DNA from 4 places in the Acidovorax facilis genome. Region 1 is predicted to be linked to each of the others. Evidence: predicted binding sites of a transcription regulator. Region 1 holds the regulator's gene; each other region holds the start of a gene.
What was found. The regulator sigma-54, encoded in region 1, starts transcription at its own class of promoters, with help from an activator protein. The targets are predictions, from matches to a motif close to TGGCANGNAANCTGCTTT.
Positions count from the first base shown of each region.

Region 1 (3,206 bases):
CATGCACCTCGTCGGCCAGAAAGCCCTCCACACCAGCGGCGCAGGGGAGAAAAAGTTGGAGTTGGTTCATGTCGATGGGGAGGATACGCGCTCAGACAATGCGTGGGAATCCGGCGTTCCCGCGCGGGCCAGCAGCAATTGGCGGATGGATTCGGGGATCGGCGCCACCTTGCGGTCGGCCTTGCCGATGAAGACGATGCCGATCTTGCCGCGCGCCACCTCGCGGCCTGAGGTCTTCTCGGTCATGCAAAACACCAGGTCAAACCCATAGCGGTTGAAGTCCGCAGGCGCCATCTCCACGCGCATGGTTTCACCGTGGAAACCTTCGGACTTGTACTGCGCCACGATGTCGCCGACCACGATGGACAGCCCGCCCACGTCGGCCTCGGGGTAGCCCAGCGACTGGAAGAAGCGCACCCGCGCTTCAGAGACCAGGCTCAGCAGTTGCGCGTTGTCCAGGTGCCCGCCTTGGTTGACGTGGCTGATGTAGATCTGCAGCTCGGTGGCAAAGCCGAAGTGCGGGGGGAGGTCGAAGACGATGCGGGCCATGGTGGGGTGGCGGATAGAAAAACGAAAAATTCAAACAGGGCGAGCCATGCGCCCCCAACCGGGGTACCTACAGCGCCTTGCGCAGGTTGGCCGGCGCGATCTTGAGCGCCTCGCGGTACTTGGCCACGGTGCGGCGTGCGCACTCGATGCCCTGTTCCTTGAGCATCTCGGCGATCTGGCTGTCGGACAGCGGCTTGGCGGGGCTTTCTGCGGCCACAAACTGCTTGATGAGGGCGCGCACGGCGGTGCTGGACGCGTTGCCGCCGGTCTCGGTACCCAGGCCCGAGCCAAAGAAGTACTTCAGCTCATACGTGCCAATTGGCGTGGCCATGTATTTGGCGGTGGTCACGCGGCTGATGGTGGATTCGTGCAGGCCCAGTTCGTCGGCGATGTCGCGCAGCACCAGCGGGCGCATGGCCAACTCGCCGTGGGTGAAGAAGCTTTTTTGCCGCTCCACGATGGCGCGCGAGACGCGCAGGATGGTGTCAAAGCGCTGCTGGATGTTCTTGATGAACCAGCGGGCCTCCTGCAGGCGCTGCTGCATGCCCTGGTGGCCCTCGCCGCCCTTGTGGCCGCGCAGGGCGCCAGCATAGATGTCGTGCACGCGCAGGCGCGGCATCACATCGGGGTTGAGGCTGACGATGAAGTTGTGCTGGCCATCGCGTCCATTGGCACGCCCGGCTTTGCGCACGATGACATCGGGAATGATGATGTTGCGCTCCACGTCGGCAAAGCGACGGCCGGGGCGAGGCTCCAGGCGAGCGATCAGCGCCATGGCGGCGCGGGTGCGCTCTTCGCCGTCGCCACACAGCTGCGTCAGGCGGCGGATATCGCGGCGGGCCAGCATCTCCAGCGGCTGCTGACAAATGCGCAGCGCGGTCTGCACCGTGTCGGGGTCAGCATCGCTGTCCTCGTCGGCAGCCAGCGCCGTGAGCTGCAGCGTCAGGCATTCGGCCAGGTTGCGCGCACCCACGCCGGTGGGCTCCAGGCTTTGCAGCAGGCGCTGGGCCACGGTGAAGCGGTGCACCAGCTCTTCGATTTGCTCCAGGTCGTCCGGCCCGGCCAGGCTGATGGCCAGCTCTTCCAGCGGCTCTTCGAGGTAGCCGTCGTCGTTGAGCGATTCAATGAGAAAACGCAGCGCGGCGCGGTCGATCTCGGACAAGCGCAGCGCCAGCGCCTGACGGTGCAAAAAGGCGGTCAGCGATTCATGCGAACGGGCCAGCTCGGTGGCGTCGGCCTCGTCGCCTTCGGAGTCGTTGCGGTTGCGGGCGGGCGCATCCCCGCCCCACTCCGCGTCGTTGGGCGCCATTTCTACCGTGCCGTCACCGCTCCAGTCAGGCTCGTCAGCGCCAGCACTCGGTGCTTCAGCATCATTTTGGCCTTCAGCGCTTGTGCTGCTTGCGCTGCTAGCTCCTGAAAATATAGCATCATCAGCACTGTACTCATCAGGCTGCGCGGGCGTGTCGGCGGCTTCCAGGCCAAACTCCTCGCGCGGAGCTTCGTCGGCATTGCGTTCGAGGAACGGGTTTTCGTCGAGCATCTGCTCGACTTCCTGCGAGAGTTCGAGCGTGGACAACTGCAGCAGCCGGATGGACTGCTGAAGCTGGGGGGTCAATGCAAGATGCTGCGAGACGCGCAGCGAGAGTCCAGGCTTCATCACATCCTGAAGTGTTCGCCAAGGTAAACACGTCGTACCTCGGCGTTGTCCACGATCTCGGACGGCGTGCCCTGCGCGAGCACGCGGCCATCGCTGATGATGAAGGCGTGGTCGCAGATGCCCAGGGTTTCGCGCACATTGTGGTCGGTGATGAGCACACCAATGCCCCGCGCCTTCAGGAAGCCGATGATGCGCTGGATCTCGATCACGGCAATGGGGTCGATGCCGGCAAAGGGCTCGTCCAGCAGGATGAAACGCGGTTGAGTGGCCAGGGCCCGGGCAATCTCGACGCGGCGGCGCTCGCCGCCGGACAGGGCCATGGCGGGCGAGGCGCGCAGGTGGTCCACGCGCAGCTCCTGCAGCAGGGCCGTCAGGCGCTCCTCGATGGCGTCGCGCGAGAGCGGCTGGCCGTCATCACCACGCTGCAGTTCCAGCACGGCGCGCACGTTCTCTTCGACTGTGAGTTTGCGAAAGATCGAGGCTTCCTGCGGCAGGTACGACAGGCCCAGGCGCGAGCGCCGGTGGATGGGCATGTGGGCCACCGATTGGCCGTCGATGCGGATGTCTCCCTCGTCGCTGCGCACCAGGCCCACGATCATGTAGAACGAGGTGGTCTTGCCCGCGCCGTTGGGGCCGAGCAGCCCCACGACCTCACCTTTTTGCACGACCAGCGAAACGTCCTTGACGACCTTGCGGCTGCCATAAGACTTCGCCAGGTGCTGCACCTCCAGGCGGCTGCCCGCCTGGGAATCAGGCCCCAGGCGGCTACCCGCCTGAGTGTCAGGGCCGGTACTCACAGCGGGCCCACTCACTTGGCGCCGCCGCCAAGGCTGTTGCTGGGGCGCAGCGCCGGGGCTGAGGCCGGGGACGCCGCCTCGGGGGCCGCCGCAGCGGGCGGTGGATCTTTGGGGGCCAGCACGGCGCGCACGCGGCTGCCCGGTGCGGGGGCATCGCCCGCAGCGTTGGTGGCGGTGCGCTTTCCGTCCACGGAGAACACGTC
Region 1 is NZ_CP192460.1:5,134,945-5,138,150, reverse strand. It holds gene ACQ4MJ_RS23545 (THUMP domain-containing class I SAM-dependent RNA methyltransferase) at 1-70, opposite strand, end outside; gene ACQ4MJ_RS23540 (acyl-CoA thioesterase) at 67-549, opposite strand; gene ACQ4MJ_RS23535 (RNA polymerase factor sigma-54) at 617-2,206, opposite strand; gene lptB (LPS export ABC transporter ATP-binding protein) at 2,206-3,003, opposite strand; gene lptA (lipopolysaccharide transport periplasmic protein LptA) at 3,015-3,206, opposite strand, start outside.

Region 2 (3,206 bases), 1.7 Mb from region 1:
GCCGTCGGGTGTGACTTCGCCACCGGGCATGCGTGGCACCACCGAATAGGTGCCGTCCTTCTGGATGTTGCCCAGGAAGTAGTCGTTGCTGTCCTGCAGGCCGGCCAGCTCCTTCTTGAGCACAAATTCGTTCCAGCACGAGGCGAACACACTGGCCGCCACGGGCTTGCAGATATCGCAGCCCATGCCTTTGCCATGCTTTGCCAGCAGGTCCTCGAAGCTCTTGATCTGGCCCACACGCACCAGGTGGTAGATCTCCTGGCGTGAGTAAGCGAAGTGCTCGCAGATGTGGTTGTTCACGGCCATGCCACGGCGCGCCATTTCCGCCTTTATGACCTGGGTGACCAGGGGCACGCAGCCGCCGCAGGTGGCACCAGCCTTGGTGCAGGCCTTCACCTCGGCAATGGTGCACGCCCCATTGCCCACGGCTTCGCAGATGCCACCCTTGGTGACGTTGTTGCACGAGCAGATCTGTGCCGTGTCGGGCAGGGCCTCCACGCCCAATCCGTGCTTGGCCTTGCCGTCGCTGGACGGAAAAATCAGGAACTCGGGGTCATCGGGCAGCGTGATGCCGTTCAGGGCCATCTGCAGCAACGTGCCGTATTCGGAGGCATCGCCGATCAGCACGGCGCCCAGCAGCTGCTTGCCATCCTCGCTGATGACGATCTTTTTGTAGACCTGGCGACGCTCGTCCACGTACTGGCAGGTGCGGCTGTGCGGCGTTTTCCCATGCGCGTCGCCAATGCTGGCTACGTCCACGCCCATGAGCTTGAGCTTGGTGCTCATGTCCGCACCGACGAAAGCCGCGTCGGTCTCACCCGCGATGTGGCGGGCGGCCACACGCGCCATGTCGTAGCCGGGCGCGACCAGGCCGAAGGTCTGCTCGTTCCACGAGGCGCATTCGCCGATGGCGTAGACATCGTGGTCGCTGGTACGGCAGGCACTGTCAATGGCCACGCCGCCGCGCGGGCCAATGGCCAGCAGGCTCTGGCGCGCCAGTTCGTCTCGTGGGCGGATGCCAGCGGAGAACACGATCATGTCGGTCTCCAGCCAGGTGCCGTCGGCAAACACCATGCGGTGGCGCGCGCGGGCGCCATCGGTGATCTCCTGCGTATTGCGGCCGGTGTGCACCTGCACGCCCAGTTCTTCGATCTTGGCCCGCAGCACGCGGCCACCGCCCTCATCCACCTGAACAGCCATGAGCCTGGGAGCGAACTCGACCACATGGGTTTCGAGGCCCATGTCGCGCAGCGCCTTGGCGCATTCCAGGCCCAGCAGCCCCCCGCCCACGACCACGCCGGTCTTCGATTTGGCACCCGAGGCCTGCATGGCCTCCAGGTCCTCGATGGTGCGGTAGACAAAGCAGTGATCGCGGTCGCGTCCGGACACCTGGGGCACGAAGGGATTGGAGCCGGTGGCCAACACCAGCTTGTCGTAGGTGAGCACTTCGCCATCCGCCGTGGTCACGGTGCGGATGCGACGGTCCACCGATGCAGCGCGCGCGGCCAGGCGCAACGTGAAGCCGGTGCGCTCGAAGAAGCCGGGTTCGACCAGCGAAAGTTCATCGGCCGAGGTGCCACTGAAGAAGGCCGACAGATGCACCCGGTCGTAGGCAGGGCGCGGCTCCTCGCACAGCACGGTGACCTCGACACCAGTCATGCCGGTTTCGGCCAGACTTTCGAGGAACTTGTGGCCGACCATGCCGTGGCCAATGAGAACGATTTTCATGCTTGCTCATCCTGCAAGAACCCGGGGAACCGTTTCGAGGGGTGCAGGATGTGCCATGCCAGCGGCACAGCACACCCTCCGCGGAACCACGGGCGTGGGTTGGAACTACCAAGCGGGCGACTGCAAAAAAAGCCGCAACTCACTCGGGTGTTCCGCCATCATTAGCGGAGGGTATCGATCAGTCCGCAGGCAGCTTCACCAGCAGACACGGAAGGGGATCGCAATATTCATGCCGCACCATCCGAGGCCATGCCAAGCCCCTGTGGGCGGACCAGGTAGGGCTGACCGGATCGTTCTCTGGAGTACCGCCCGGTGGCGGAATGCATCAATGCAGTGCAGCACCTCACCAAATCAGGGCAATCACCCATACCGGTAGCGAGCTGCAAGGACTGGAGTCGCCAGGCTTTGGCAAAGGCTTGGGCGGTGGACACTTTGGAATCTTCCGATTCACCAAAGCATCTGCAGTGTCACCCTTGCAACCCACCTTGCCTTGCGGTCATCTTTTCATTTCCAAAAAAAGCGAGCTCCGGCAGACTGGCACGGCAGGACGGAGGCGACTGGCAACCACCGAGCATCACGTTCATGAAGCACCGACAGCCCCAGCCCCCATCAATACCCATGACCCCACCAGCATGAGCACCAGTATGAACACCGACCGGAGAGTCAACACCGACAGACGCAACGGGCAGGACCGCCGACAAACAGAAAAAGGCCCTCCCAGCAACTACGAACGCAGGCGTGCCGTGGAGGCACGGCAACCGGAATTGACGGAGCTGCATCTGGACGAAGAAGAACTCAAAGCGCTGGGATTTATAAAAACCACATCCATGCCACAAAGCCCGACTTGATATCTGCGGTGCCCCACAAGCGCCTGAAGCCGGTTGCCCAAACCCACAGGGATACACCGTTGCCCCGCTTCAAGTCCGCCACTCAGCAGCGTCCTGTTTCAATCTCCGTGGAGCGCAAGCAGACGGTGCGCCACCATATCCAATGCAGGCCGGGTGTTGCCCTGCTTGTCCGTCCAGACTCTCGGTGTGATGCTGCCCGAAAGCGCGAGTGAATCCCCATCGCGCAGGTGATGAATGGCAGCGCAAACACCCGCCTCAAACGCAATCACATTCACAAAAAGCAACTCGCCATCCGCCGTGTTTGCACGCACCTTGGCCACAGTGAAAGGCTTTCCAGCCTTGTCGGTACGCTGCTCGGAATCACCGTAAAGCCTTCCGGCCACGAGTCCATCGATCATGAAAGTCCTCCGCCCCGGCGGGCCATCACCTGTTTTCGATCAGCACACAGTGCGCTCCCTGGCGGCAAGCCCGCGCAACAAGCCCTAAGAGTGCAGCGGTCAGGAGGCATGGTACAAATCATTCAGGGATACCTCTGAGCGCCCTCTCAAGCAAAAAAGCCCAGAACCTTTCGGTTCTGGGCTTTTGCTATCAATGGTCGGCGTGGCGGGATTCGAACTCGCGACCCCTTGC
Region 2 is NZ_CP192460.1:1,307,474-1,310,679, reverse strand. It holds gene nirB (nitrite reductase large subunit NirB) at 1-1,728, opposite strand, end outside; gene ACQ4MJ_RS05925 (hypothetical protein) at 2,361-2,576, shown strand; gene ACQ4MJ_RS05920 (single-stranded DNA-binding protein) at 2,675-2,974, opposite strand; tRNA gene ACQ4MJ_RS05915 (tRNA-Pro) at 3,169-3,206, opposite strand, start outside.
Region 2: a site for sigma-54 is predicted at 1,946-1,963, ahead of nirB (nitrite reductase large subunit NirB). Genes of this name have one in related genera too.

Region 3 (3,206 bases), 860 kb from region 1:
AGTGGCTCAACGGCTACCAGGTCGTGATTGCGCAGGTGCTGCGCACCTATGGCGATGACAAGCTGGCCGGGCTGCTGCCCACGGCGGGCCTGTTCGTGCAAGGCACGGCAGCGCACTGACACCGCCCGCGCAACGGCCACCCGGCCGCAGTGTGGTCAGCGAATCCCTCCCACATAACGGGGAACCTCCGGCGCAGGCTCTGGCGGCGGCGCCATGCGCTGGCGCACCGCCTGCGTGGCCACATCCAGCAAGGGTCGGCGCGGCGCAGCAGGTGGGGCGGCATGGATGGCGAGATCGAGACGGTCGGCCCACTCGACCAGCTCCGGAACGTTGTCCTCCTGGGCACGTTGGCGTGCGAACCGCACGATCTCCAGCGCATATTCAACGTTGGAAGCCATCCATTCAGTGTCGGTCACGCGCCCCGTCTTGCGGCGCAGCAGCACATGCAAATGGGCGGCAATGGCAAGCTTGTCGGAATCGGGCATGGTCGGCTCCTTATGGCATTTCAGTCATCCATGGCGCTGCGCACCACCCGCAGCGTATGAAACCGGCGCGGCCCAAGCGCGGGTAGCCGCGCAAGGGCCGCCCCGCCGTGCTGGCTGCGTCCCCCTGCCCGCATTGCGCAGCAATGCGGGCAGGGGGAAGGCCCGCAGGGCCTCAGGGAGGTGGAATTCATTAACTCCCCAGGCGCTCACGGTGCTGGGCAATGTCGAGCCCGGTCTGCTCGCTCTGCTCATCCACCCGCAGGCCCACAGCCAGGTTGGTGATCCACAACAACACGGCGGTTGCGACGAGGCTGTAGGCCATCACAGCGCCCACGCCAATGGCCTGGGTGAGCAAGCTGCCTGGCACACCCCCCACGGTGCGGCTGGCCAGCATGCCGGTGAGCAGCGAGCCCACGATGCCGCCGATGCCATGCACCCCAAACACATCCAGGGAATCGTCGGCGCGCAGCAGGCGCTTGAGCCCCGTGGCGCCCCAGTAGCAGGCCAAACCCGCCACCACGCCAATCACCACTGCCGAGCGCAGCGTGACAAAACCCGCAGCAGGCGTGATGGCCACCAGCCCCGCCACCAGGCCAGAGCAAAGCCCCAGCAGGGATGGCCGCCCGCGCACCACCCACTCGCCCAGCATCCACGACAAGGCACCCGCCGCTGCGGCCAGGTGCGTCACCGCCATCGCCAGCCCCGCACGGCCGTCGGCGGCCACGGCAGAGCCTGCGTTGAAGCCGAACCAGCCCACCCACAACAAGCCCGCGCCCGCCATGGTCAGCCCCAGGTTGTAGGGCTCGAACGCCTCGCGCCCATAGCCCGTGCGCCGCCCCAGGAACCACGCGCACACCAGCCCGGCCACACCCGCATTCACGTGCACCACCGAGCCTCCGGCAAAGTCCAGCGCACCCATCTGGGCCAGCCAGCCCCCTGGCTCCCACACCCAGTGCGCCACCGGGGCGTAGACCAGCAGGGTCCAAAGGCTGATGAAGATCAGCATGGCGGAAAACCGCATGCGCTCGACAAACGCCCCCACCAGCAGCGCGGCAGTGATGATGGCAAACGTGAGCTGGAACATGGCGTACACCGACTCGGGGATGTGCGGCGCCACATGGCTTACGGCCAGCTTGCCGCCAGCGAGCTGAAAGTCCAGGCCCGCAAAGCCGATGCGGTCCCATCCCCCCAGCCAGGGGCTGCCCGGGGTGAAGGCCAGCGAGTAACCCGCCCCAAACCACAGCAGGCTGACCAGCGCGGCAATGGCCACCACGCTGGCCATGGTGTTGAGCACGTTCTTCTTGCGCACCATGCCTGCGTAGAACAGGGCAATGCCCGGCAGCGTCATCAGCAGCACCAGCGCTGTGGAGGTCATCATCCACGCGGTATCTGCCGCGCTGATCGTGGTCTGCGCCACCAGCCCAGGACGTGTGAGGGACAAGGAAGACACCGCTCCCGCCGCCACCTCTGGCGCCGTCTGCGCCAGCGCACTCGCGCACAGGCCCAGACACAGCGACCCTACCCCAACGAACCGGTGGTTGACTCCCCGCATGGCGGCTCCCTTTCGCAAATTGTTACAAGCGCGATTGCACGAGCCGTGCCAACCCCAACACCCCGATTCCGCCCCTGGAAACCCGATCACTGCCCCACAACGGGGGCGGGAAACCCCCAATGCACCAGCGGAGTGCAGTCGCTACAGTTGCGGCACTCGAAAGCGCGCTTCGGTGTGCCAAGCGAGGGGCCCGAGGAGACACTCTTTCTACCAATAAACAAATTTCAAGCACCCAACGAGGTGCGTTTTTTTCCAGGCGCTGGCGATCCCAGCGCCTTTTTCTTGCCTGTTCTACGCTGGCCTCCCTTTCGCCAATGCCCCGGGGAGTCCTGAATCCATAGCAGGCAAGCTGCGAAAATCCTGCGATGGAATGGATTTTTATTACCTTTGCCTCGCTGCTCGCAGGCTTCGTGGATGCCATCGTGGGGGGTGGCGGGCTGGTGATGGTGCCGGCGCTGTTTGCGGCTTTCCCCGGGGCGCCCCCTGCCACGCTGCTGGGCACCAACAAGGCGGCCTCGGTGTGGGGCACGGCCATGGCCACCTGGCAGTACAGCCGCAAGGTGCAGGTTCGCTGGTCGGCCATGCTGCCCGCGGCAGCGGCCGGTTTTGCGGGGTCGTTTGCAGGCGCCTGGGCCGTGACCGTGATGTCGGCCGACTTCCTGCGCAAGCTGCTGCCCCTGGTGCTGCTGGGGGTGCTGGTCTACACGCTGGCCAAGAAAGAGTTGGGGCGGCACCACACACCCCGCTTTGCGGGCAGGGCCGAAGTGCTGGCGGCCTGCCTGATCGGCGTGGTCATCGGCTTTTATGACGGCTTCTTCGGCCCGGGCACCGGCAGTTTCTTCGTTTTTCTGTTTGTGCGGCTGCTGGGCTATGACTTCCTGAACGCCTCGGCCTCGGCCAAGCTGCTCAATTGCGCCACCAACATCGCCGCCATCGCGCTGTTTGCCGCCAAGGGCCATGTGTGGTGGCACTTTGCGGTGACGCTGGCCATCGCCAATGTGGTGGGCAGCCTGCTGGGCACGCACCTGGCGCTCAAGCACGGCACGGGTTTTGTGCGTGGCATCTTCATCGTGGTGGTGAGCACGCTGATCCTCAAGACGGGTTACGACGCGTTCCTGCGCTAGCCGAGGCCCGAAGGGGCTCGTGCCCCCGGATGGCATCATGCTTGC
Region 3 is NZ_CP192460.1:4,275,634-4,278,839, forward strand. It holds gene ACQ4MJ_RS19595 (antibiotic biosynthesis monooxygenase family protein) at 1-119, shown strand, start outside; gene ACQ4MJ_RS19600 (hypothetical protein) at 156-485, opposite strand; gene ACQ4MJ_RS19605 (ammonium transporter) at 676-2,037, opposite strand; gene ACQ4MJ_RS19610 (sulfite exporter TauE/SafE family protein) at 2,403-3,161, shown strand.
Region 3: a site for sigma-54 is predicted at 2,071-2,088, ahead of ACQ4MJ_RS19605 (ammonium transporter). Genes of this name have one in related genera too.

Region 4 (3,206 bases), 1.3 Mb from region 1:
CTGATGCCCAGATGCTGCGCAAGCTCGGCGCGGCTGCCCGTGTGCCGTGCCACGGTATTGCGAAGCACGTCGCGCTCCAGCGCCTTGAGGTCGCTCGTGGCCGTGCTGGGCGCGCGGGCGAGGGCCGGCAGCTGTACGGACGCCGGTGGTGCAGTACTGCGCCGGCCGGTGGCGATGGCCTGGCGCACGTGGTCGGGCTCGATCAGATCGCCGTCGCACAGCAGGGCGGTGCGCTCCAGCAGGTTGCGCAGCTCGCGCACGTTGCCGGGGTAAGCCTGGACCGCGAGCAGGGCCAGCGCGGGTGCGGAGATCGCCAGCCGGCGCGGCGCGGCCACGCGCTCCAGCAGGGCCGGGGCCAGCAGGGCCACGTCCCCCAGCCGCTCGCGCAGCGCAGGCAGCAGGATGGGAAAGGTGCACAGGCGGTAATACAAGTCTTCACGAAAGCTGCCGTCTTGCACCCGCTGCTCCAGGTCGCGGTGGGTGGCTGCCACCACGCGAATGTCGGCGTGCCTGAGCTCGGTGCTGCCCACGCGGCGGTAGGTGCCGGTTTCCAGCAGGCGCAGCAGCTTGACCTGCATGGGAAGCGGGATGTCGCCCACCTCGTCCAGAAACAGGGTGCCGCCGCTGGCCGACTCAACCAACCCCGCCTTGCTGGCGCTGGCGCCGGTGAAGGCGCCCCGCTCGTGGCCGAACAGCTCGGACTCAAACAGCGTGTCGGGCAGGCTGGAGCAGTCCACCGCCACCAGCGGCTTGCCCGCGCGCGGGCTGGCCTCGTGGATGGCACGCGCCACCAGCTCCTTGCCGGTGCCCGACTCGCCCAGCAGCAGCACGCTCGCACGTGAAGGCGCCACGCGCGCCATCAACGCCAGCATGCGCTGAAAGGCCTCTGAGCGGCCGATCAGGCCCTGCGCCCCCGGCTGTCCCTGGGCCACGCGCAGTGGCTCCATCTTTTCCACAAAAAAGGCAGGCCGACCGTCGGGGCCGGGCAGGGGCGAAAGCTCGATGTTCACGTACTCCTCGCCCTGCGGCGTGTGGTGCAGATGCAGCACACGCTCGCGCTGGCCCGAGAGGAGCGACTGCGCCAGCGGACAGGTCTCACCCGCCTGGTCGCAGGGTACGGCGAAGTGGTGCGACACCTCGTAGCAATGGCGACCCACCACGCTGCGCTCGGGGCTGTGCTGGCGCCGGTAGGCGGCGTTGGCGGCCAGGATGCGGTACTGCGTGTCGAACAGGATGTGCGGCTCAGGCAGACCTTCAAGGAAGGCCGCGAGTTCGGGCAGGGGTTTCAAGCGAGCTCCCGTTATATGCGGCGACAGGGACTGCCATTATCTGCCAGATTTGGCAGTTACAGGGCCTACTGATGGCAGTCCATCAATACTAGCAATCCACAAGTTGTTGATTTAAAGACACTTTTTCACCGGTGGTCGCCTGGCACGCTTCTTGGGTACTGGTATGCCAACCCCCTACATCCCATGGACCTTAGAGACCGTCTTCTGGTGCGCAAGCTGGCCGTTGTGCTGGTAATCAAGCTGGCCGTGCTCACAGGCCTGTGGTGGGGATTCGTGCGGGATCAGCGCGTGCCGGTAGACACCGACAGCGCAGCCACGCAGATGCTGGGCAGCCGCCCGGCGCCGACCACCCATCAGGAGTGAAGCTTGATATCCGAACAACTGGTTGACCTCTCGCGCCTGCAGTTCGCCGCGACGGCCATGTACCACTTTCTTTTCGTGCCGCTGACGCTGGGCATGGTGTGGCTGCTGGTCATCATGGAGAGCGTCTATGTGATGACGGGCAACGTCATCTGGAAGGACATGACCCGCTTCTGGGGCAAGCTCTTTGGCATCAATTTCGCGCTCGGTGTGACCACCGGCATCACGCTGGAATTCCAGTTCGGCACCAACTGGGCCTACTACTCGCACTACGTGGGCGACATCTTCGGAGCCCCGCTGGCCATCGAGGGCCTGATGGCCTTCTTTCTCGAATCGACCATGATCGGCCTGTTCTTCTTTGGCTGGGACCGGCTCTCGAAGACCCAGCACCTGATGGTCACCATCCTGATGGCGGTCGGCACCAACCTCTCCGCACTTTGGATACTGATCGCCAACGGCTGGATGCAGAACCCGGTGGGAGCGGAATTCAGCTACGTCACCATGCGCATGGAGATGACCGATTTCTGGGCCGTTCTCTTCAACCCGGATGCGCAGGCCAAGTTCGTGCACACCGTCTCGGCAGGTTATGTGACCGGCGCGATGTTTGTGCTCTCTATCTCCAGCTGGTACCTGCTCAAGGGCCGCGACACCGAATTCGCCAAACGCAGCTTTCGCGTGGCCGCAGCCTTCGGCCTGGCCAGCGTGTGCAGCGTGATCGTGCTCGGCGACGAATCGGGCTACACCGTGGGCGAGGCGCAGCAAACCAAGATGGCCGCGCTCGAAGCCATGTGGGAAACCGAGCCCGCACCGGCAGGCCTCAAGCTGGTGGCCAGCATCAACGAGGCAGAGCAGAAGAACGACTGGGAGATCGAGATCCCCTGGGTGATGGGCCTGATTGGCACGCGCTCGGTGGACAAACAGATTCCCGGCATCCACGAGATCAAGATCAAGAACCGCGAACGCATTGAAAGCGGCATCCACGCCGTGACCGCGCTCGAAGCCCTGCGCGCTAATCGGAATGACGCAGCGGCCAAGGCCCTGTTCGAGCAACACAAGGCCGACCTGGGCTTCGGTCTGCTGCTGAAGAAATACGTGGTCGATGTGCGCCAGGCCACGCCCGAAATGGTCCAGAAAGCGGTGGACAGCACTGTGCCGCGCGTGGCGCCCATGTTCTGGGCCTTCCGCATCATGGTCGGGCTGGGCTTTCTGATGCTCGCGCTGTTCGGCATGGCCTTTTGGAGCTCACTCAAGCTCGAATGCGGCAAGCGCCCCTGGCTGCTCAAGTGGGCACTGTGGATGCTGCCCGCACCCTGGATTGCCTGCGAGCTCGGCTGGTTCGTCGCCGAATACGGCCGCCAGCCCTGGACCATCTACGGCGTGCTGCCCACGCACCTCTCAGTGTCCACGCTCAGCGTGAACAGCCTCTATGGCTCGCTGGCCGGCTTTATCGGCTTCTACACGCTGCTGCTGATCGTCGAAATGTATTTGATGGTGAAGTTCGCGCGCATCGGCCCCGGCAGCCTGGGCACAGGCCGCTACGAGCACGAACCCATTCAT
Region 4 is NZ_CP192460.1:982,817-986,022, forward strand. It holds gene ACQ4MJ_RS04440 (sigma-54 interaction domain-containing protein) at 1-1,289, opposite strand, end outside; gene cydP (cytochrome oxidase putative small subunit CydP) at 1,473-1,652, shown strand; gene ACQ4MJ_RS04450 (cytochrome ubiquinol oxidase subunit I) at 1,656-3,206, shown strand, end outside.
Region 4: a site for sigma-54 is predicted at 1,430-1,447, ahead of cydP (cytochrome oxidase putative small subunit CydP). Genes of this name have one in related genera too.